2 regions of the Geobacillus sp. FSL W8-0026 genome follow, and region 1 is predicted to be linked to the other one. Evidence: a T-box and tRNA genes for the amino acid it is inferred to sense, from the RefSeq annotation. Region 1 holds a T-box; the other holds one or more tRNA genes.

Region 1 (3,384 bases):
GGCAGTCGAAAGTGTTCCGCGCCCGTTTCCGCATGTTGGTCGAGGCCCAGCTCGATATGATCAACAGCCGCGATTGGGACGAGCTGATGGAGTATGAAGCGCCGGATTGGGAAGAAGGGGCGAAAGAACCGCTGTCACAGCCTTGACGAACGGAAGGCATTTCCGCTATAATAATTGGCAAAAAATCTCGCGGCTCGTTTGATCGCCGTTGAGGCACAGCTCTTCACGTTTCTGTGAAAATGCAGGCCTGACGCGGATTTTCATCCCTGGGTGGAGGGCAGATCACTGCCCATGGATCTTTTCCGTGAAAATGCCCGCCTGACGCGAGATTTTCATCCCCGGGTGGAGGGCAAACCATTGCCCATGGAACTTTTCTGTGAAAATGCAGGCCTGACGCGGATTTTCATCCCCGGGTGGAGGGCAGATCACTGCCCATGGAACTTTTCTGTGAAAATGCAGGACTGACGCGGATTTTCATCCCCGGGTGGAGGGCAGATCACTGCCCATGGATCTTTTCTGTGAAAATGCCCGCCTGACGCGAGATTTTCATCCCCGGGTGGAGGGCAAAACGTTGCCCATGGAACTTTTCCGTGAAAATGCAGGCCTGACGCGGATTTTCATCCCCGGGTGGAGGACAGATCGCGCTGTCCATGGACCTTTTCTGTGAAAATGCTGAACTGACGCGGATTTTCATCCCCGGGTGGAGGGCAGATCGCTGCCCATGGAACTTTTCCGTGAAAATGCAGGCCTGACGCGGATTTTCATCCCCGGGTGGAGGACAGATCGCGCTGTCCATGGACCTTTTCCGTGAAAATGCCGCACGGACACGGGATTTTTATCTCCGGATGGAGGGCAAACCATTGCCCATGGAACGGTTCCGTTCTAAGTGATTGGCAAAATCTCCGCCTCAGCCGCCGTGGGAGGCGGTCGGCTTTTTTCCGTTATGAATTGCGAATAACCATCAACGATGAAAGGGACAGTAGCTCTTGCACGACCGGTCGCAGCGAGCCGGGGATGGTGGAAGCCCGGCACCGGCGCAAGAGTGAACATCACCCTGGAGTTCCATGCCGAAACAACGAGTAGGCCATGGCGCGTCATTCCCGTTACGAATGAAAAGTGGGCCTGTGCCTTTGCATGGCCAAAAAGGGTGGTACCGCGAGACCGTTCTCGTCCCTTGCCGGGAGAGAACGGTTTTTTATTTTATATTGTTCAAAGGAGGAGCAGCGATGGATTACAAAGACACATTGCTCATGCCGAAAACCGAGTTTCCGATGCGCGGCAATTTGCCGAAGCGGGAACCGGAAATGCAAAAAAAATGGGAGGACATGGACATTTACCGGAAAGTGCAGGAGCGGACGAAAGGCCGGCCGCTGTTTGTCCTGCACGACGGCCCGCCGTACGCCAACGGCGATATTCATATGGGGCATGCGCTAAACAAAATTTTAAAAGATATCATTGTCCGCTATAAATCGATGAACGGTTTTTGTGCGCCGTACGTGCCCGGCTGGGATACGCACGGCTTGCCGATTGAAACGGCGCTTACGAAACAAGGCGTCGACCGCAAATCGATGAGCGTCGCCGAGTTTCGCAAGCGGTGTGAGCAGTACGCGTATGAACAAATCGACAACCAGCGCCGGCAGTTTAAACGGCTCGGGGTGCGCGGCGATTGGGACAACCCGTATATCACCCTCAAGCCGGAATACGAAGCCCAGCAAATGAAAGTGTTCGGTGAAATGGCGAAAAAAGGGCTCATCTACAAAGGACTGAAGCCGGTCTATTGGTCGCCGTCGAGCGAATCGGCGCTCGCCGAAGCGGAAATCGAATACAAAGACAAACGCTCACCGTCAATTTATGTCGCGTTTCCGGTCAAAGACGGCAAAGGTGTGCTGGACGGCGACGTGCGGATCGTCATTTGGACGACGACGCCGTGGACGATTCCGGCGAACTTGGCGATTGCTGTTCACCCGGACCTGGACTACCATGTCATCGACGCCAACGGGCAGAAATACGTTGTCGCCGCCGCCTTGGCCGAATCGGTGGCGAACGAAGTCGGCTGGGCGTCGTGGTCCGTCGTTAAAACCGTAAAAGGAAAAGAACTTGAGTACGTCGTCGCGAAACATCCGTTCTACGAGCGCGATTCGTTGGTCGTCTGCGGCGAGCACGTCACGACCGACGCCGGCACCGGCTGCGTCCATACGGCGCCAGGCCACGGGGAAGACGACTTTGTCGTCGGGCAAAAATACGGGCTTCCGGTTCTCTGCCCGGTCGATGAACGCGGCTACATGACCGAGGAAGCACCCGGGTTTGCAGGAATGTTTTACGATGAGGCGAACAAAGCGATTACGCAAAAGCTCGAAGAAGTTGGAGCGCTCCTGAAGCTCGGTTTCATCACCCACTCGTATCCGCACGACTGGCGGACGAAGCAGCCGACGATCTTCCGGGCGACGACGCAATGGTTTGCCTCGATTGATAAAATTCGCGGCCAGCTCCTTGACGCCATTAAGGAAACGAAATGGGTGCCGGAATGGGGCGAAATCCGCATCCATAACATGGTGCGCGACCGCGGCGACTGGTGCATTTCCCGCCAGCGCGCCTGGGGTGTGCCGATTCCGGTCTTTTACGGCGAAAACGGCGAGCCGATTATCACCGATGAGACGATCGAGCATGTGTCGAACTTGTTCCGCCAATACGGTTCGAACGTTTGGTTTGAGCGCGAGGCGAAAGACTTATTGCCGGAAGGATTCACCCATCCGTCAAGCCCGAACGGCATCTTTACGAAAGAAACGGACATTATGGACGTCTGGTTTGACTCCGGCTCGTCGCATCAAGCGGTGCTCGTCGAGCGCGATGATCTCGCGCGTCCGGCTGATTTGTACTTGGAAGGGTCTGACCAATATCGCGGCTGGTTTAACTCGTCGTTGTCGACGGCGGTCGCCGTCACCGGCAAAGCACCGTATAAAGAGGTGTTGAGCCACGGCTTCGTTTTAGACGGCGAGGGGCGGAAAATGAGCAAATCGCTCGGCAACGTCGTCGTGCCGGCGAAAGTGATGGAACAATTTGGCGCCGACATTTTGCGTCTTTGGGTTGCCTCCGTTGACTATCAGGCCGACGTGCGCATTTCTGATCATATTTTGAAACAAGTGTCGGAAGTGTACCGGAAAATCCGCAACACGTTCCGGTTTATGCTCGGCAATTTGTTCGACTTCGATCCGAACCAAAACGCCGTTCCGGTTGGGGAGCTTGGCGAAGTCGACCGCTATATGCTGGCAAAGCTGAACAAGCTGATCGCCAAAGTGAAAAAAGCGTATGACAGCTACGATTTCGCCGCCGTCTATCATGAGATGAACCATTTTTGCACGGTTGAGTTGAGCGCGTTCTATTTGG
Region 2 (3,384 bases), 1.8 Mb from region 1:
TCTTTGAGTCGGCTGGTAGAGGAAGGGGCATCGTCAAATATTTGGGTGTATACCAAACCATGAGCCATTAGCTCAGTAGGTAGAGCATCTGACTTTTAATCAGAGGGTCGGAGGTTCGAGTCCTCCATGGCTCATCATGTTGCGGAAGTAGTTCAGCGGTAGAACACCACCTTGCCAAGGTGGGGGTCGCGGGTTCGAACCCCGTCTTCCGCTCCACTGCCGCCGGGGTGGCGGAATTGGCAGACGCACAGGACTTAAAATCCTGGGGTAGGTGACTACCGTGCCGGTTCGAGTCCGGCCCTCGGCACTTGCGCTCGTAGCTCAATTGGATAGAGCATCTGACTACGGATCAGAAGGTTAGGGGTTCGAATCCTCTCGAGCGCGTTTTATCGGGAAGTAGCTCAGCTTGGTAGAGCACACGGTTCGGGTCCGTGAGGTCGCAGGTTCAAATCCTGTCTTCCCGACCATTTTGGGGCCTTAGCTCAGCTGGGAGAGCGCCTGCCCCGCACGCAGGAGGTCATCGGTTCGAATCCGATAGGCTCCACTTTTTCATCCGTTTTGGCGGTGTAGCTCAGCTGGCTAGAGCGTACGGTTCATACCCGTGAGGTCGGGGGTTCGATCCCCTCCACCGCCACTCTTATCGGACCTTTAGCTCAGCTGGTTAGAGCAGACGGCTCATAACCGTCCGGTCGTAGGTTCGAATCCTACAAGGTCCACCATTATTGTTGTTTTTTGGAGGAGTACCCAAGTGGTTGAAGGGGTCGGTCTTGAAAACCGAGAGGCGCCGCAAGGCGCGCGGGGGTTCGAATCCCTCCTCCTCCGCCATAAATAATCGTCTCATTTAGCTCCGTTGGCACAAATAGAATGAGACGGCATCAACTCGGTTTGAGCGTTCCGCTTTTTTCGACCAGTTGACTATTAGGAAAAACGATAAGCATTGCATAATATGGATTTATGCCGGCTTAGCTCAATTGGTAGAGCAACTGACTTGTAATCAGTAGGTTGCGGGTTCAAGTCCTGCAGCCGGCATCAACATCATGGCGACTATGGCGAAGTGGTTAACGCACCAGATTGTGGCTCTGGCATGCGTGGGTTCGATTCCCACTAGTCGCCCTTTTTCTTTCTAAAACCAGTAAGCTCTTGGTAAAAATTGCAGCCACGAGCCTTAGTTTCACCGAATGAACTGCGAGTAGCCTCGACGCATTCCGCTTCTTTGAATGTGCTGGTAGAGGAAGAGGCGCGAAATTGCGTGGTGAATGGTTGAAGAAATCGATGTGCGGGTGTAGTTTAGTGGTAAAACCTCAGCCACGAGCCTTAGCTTCACCGAATAGGCTGCGAGTAGCCTCGACGCATTCCGCTTCTTTGAATGTGCTGGTAGAGGAAGAGGCGCGAAATTGCGTGGTGAATGGTTGAAGAAATCGATGTGCGGGTGTAGTTTAGTGGTAAAACCTCAGCCTTCCAAGCTGATGTCGTGGGTTCGATTCCCATCACCCGCTTTTGGATGGGCCTATAGCTCAGCTGGTCAGAGCGCACGCCTGATAAGCGTGAGGTCGGTGGTTCAAGTCCACTTAGGCCCACTATTTCCCATTGCATATTGTCGGATGATTCGCTATAATAACGGTGAACCGTTGTCCCACCATTGCCGGATGGAGCAACGGTATGGTAGCCCGTAGGAAAACGGACATGGTGTTGAATCGTTCCGCAATAGCTCAGCGGTAGAGCAACCGGCTGTTAACCGGTAGGTCGTAGGTTCGAATCCTACTTGCGGAGCCATTTTCTCTGGAGAAGTACCCAAGTGGCTGAAGGGGACGGTTTGCTAAACCGTTAGGTCGCAGTTTTGCGGCGCGCGGGTTCAAATCCCGCCTTCTCCGCCATGCATGGCCCGTTGGTCAAGTGGTTAAGACACCGCCCTTTCACGGCGGTAACACGGGTTCGAATCCCGTACGGGTCACTGCTTATGGCACCAGGCAACTTGGTGCCATTTTATCAAACTTGTTTTTGTCGAAAATTGCGCTTTTTCTTGCCGAATAGGCCATCATGAGGTATAATGGGTTCCATAGCAGAAAGATTGGGGACAACGCAGTGTTTCGTTTCGTCGATGAACGAGGCATTGCGTTTTTTTATTGCGATCCCCTCCCGCCTGCGATTCACCGAAGCGGGAGGAACATGTCATTCAAGCAGTTGAACATCCGCTTCGCCGCCATGGATTTGCGTGAACATCGCTTGCATGGCTTCGAGCTGGCGATGGGCGACGTCTTTGGCGATGGAAGGTGGAAAGTATACAATCTGTAAGGCGTTTTTGGTGTCACGAGTGACGGCCGTCCGTTCCGAATCGACGATCGGACTGCCGAATGGACCGTATGCATCTTTGCTGACAAGTTTGTTGGCAAAGTTGACCGTTCGGCCGTTTAAAGCGACATATTCGTCTTGTTCAGCACCGATGGTTACGGTCACGGTCCCGTGTATGCGGTCAAGGTCGTAGATGCCGAGCGGAATCTTATAATAGAGTGAAAAGAAATTGTTGACATCCACTGCTGAATGAATGGAAGGAAGAAAGTGCTTCTTTTGAATGCGCCGATACAGACTTTCACTCGATGGGCGATAACGAGCGGGATCCGTCCCGATTTGCTTGAATACGTGACGCCATTCGGCCAGTTCAGGAATGTCATGGATCGTTTTTTCCTGCAGTTCGATATAAATTGATTCCTGAAACAGTTGCAACCGTCCTTTTAGCATTTGGGGCGAATCTCCTACTTCGATGTGCCGGTAGCAGATGATTCCGAACTTTCCGGAAGGGAGACGCCGTTTCAGCTCTTCTGATACGATATAGTTCATGTCAATCACCTCGCGCTTTATTTTATCATAGGAGTCGAAAGGAGGGAAAACAATGGATGTTGTCGCCTTAAAACAAGAGTTGATTGCGTACAGCCGGACGATCGGTATTGATAAAATTAGATTTGCCAGCGCCGATCCATTTGTGGAACTAAAAGAACGATTGCGACGCCAGCAAGAGCTTGGCTACCAGTCCGGATTTGAGGAAAAGGATATTGAAAAACGAACGAATCCCGATTTGCTGCTTTCTGAGGCCAAATCAATCATTGCCATTGCGCTCGCTTATCCGTCGAAAATGAAGCAGGCGCCGCGGGGGACAAAGACGGAGCGGCGCGGCCTTTTTTGCCGTGCATCGTGGGGCAAAGATTATCATGTTGTATTGCGGGATCGTTTACGGCAGCTTGAGGAGTTTTTGCTTGCCAAAGTGCCGCACGCCCGCGTTCGTTCGATGGTCGATACTGGAGAGCTGGCCGATCGCGCTGTGGCTGAGCGGGCCGGGATCGGTTGGAGCGGGAAAAACTGCTCGATCATTACGCCGGAATTTGGCTCGTA

The links. The T-box of region 1 lies ahead of ileS (isoleucine--tRNA ligase). A T-box ahead of a tRNA ligase gene usually reads a tRNA of that ligase, here a tRNA-Ile.
Region 2: it has a tRNA-Ile gene. The T-box ahead of ileS (isoleucine--tRNA ligase) is inferred to sense a tRNA for this amino acid. The anticodon was not compared.

What each region holds. Positions count from the first base shown of each region.
Region 1 is NZ_CP150194.1:2,441,742-2,445,125, reverse strand. Features, by position in the region: gene NST29_RS12195 (DivIVA domain-containing protein) at 1-146, shown strand, start outside; gene NST29_RS12190 (hypothetical protein) at 497-796, opposite strand; T-box leader at 959-1,178, shown strand; gene ileS (isoleucine--tRNA ligase) at 1,227-3,384, shown strand, end outside.
Region 2 is NZ_CP150194.1:658,759-662,142, forward strand. Features, by position in the region: tRNA gene NST29_RS03300 (tRNA-Lys) at 62-134, shown strand; tRNA gene NST29_RS03305 (tRNA-Gly) at 142-216, shown strand; tRNA gene NST29_RS03310 (tRNA-Leu) at 222-307, shown strand; tRNA gene NST29_RS03315 (tRNA-Arg) at 311-384, shown strand; tRNA gene NST29_RS03320 (tRNA-Pro) at 391-467, shown strand; tRNA gene NST29_RS03325 (tRNA-Ala) at 472-544, shown strand; tRNA gene NST29_RS03330 (tRNA-Met) at 561-634, shown strand; tRNA gene NST29_RS03335 (tRNA-Ile) at 643-719, shown strand; tRNA gene NST29_RS03340 (tRNA-Ser) at 735-825, shown strand; tRNA gene NST29_RS03345 (tRNA-Thr) at 957-1,029, shown strand; tRNA gene NST29_RS03350 (tRNA-His) at 1,041-1,113, shown strand; tRNA gene NST29_RS03355 (tRNA-Gly) at 1,426-1,496, shown strand; tRNA gene NST29_RS03360 (tRNA-Ile) at 1,504-1,577, shown strand; tRNA gene NST29_RS03365 (tRNA-Asn) at 1,699-1,773, shown strand; tRNA gene NST29_RS03370 (tRNA-Ser) at 1,782-1,874, shown strand; tRNA gene NST29_RS03375 (tRNA-Glu) at 1,880-1,951, shown strand; gene NST29_RS03380 (phenylalanine--tRNA ligase beta subunit-related protein) at 2,170-2,835, opposite strand; gene queG (tRNA epoxyqueuosine(34) reductase QueG) at 2,888-3,384, shown strand, end outside.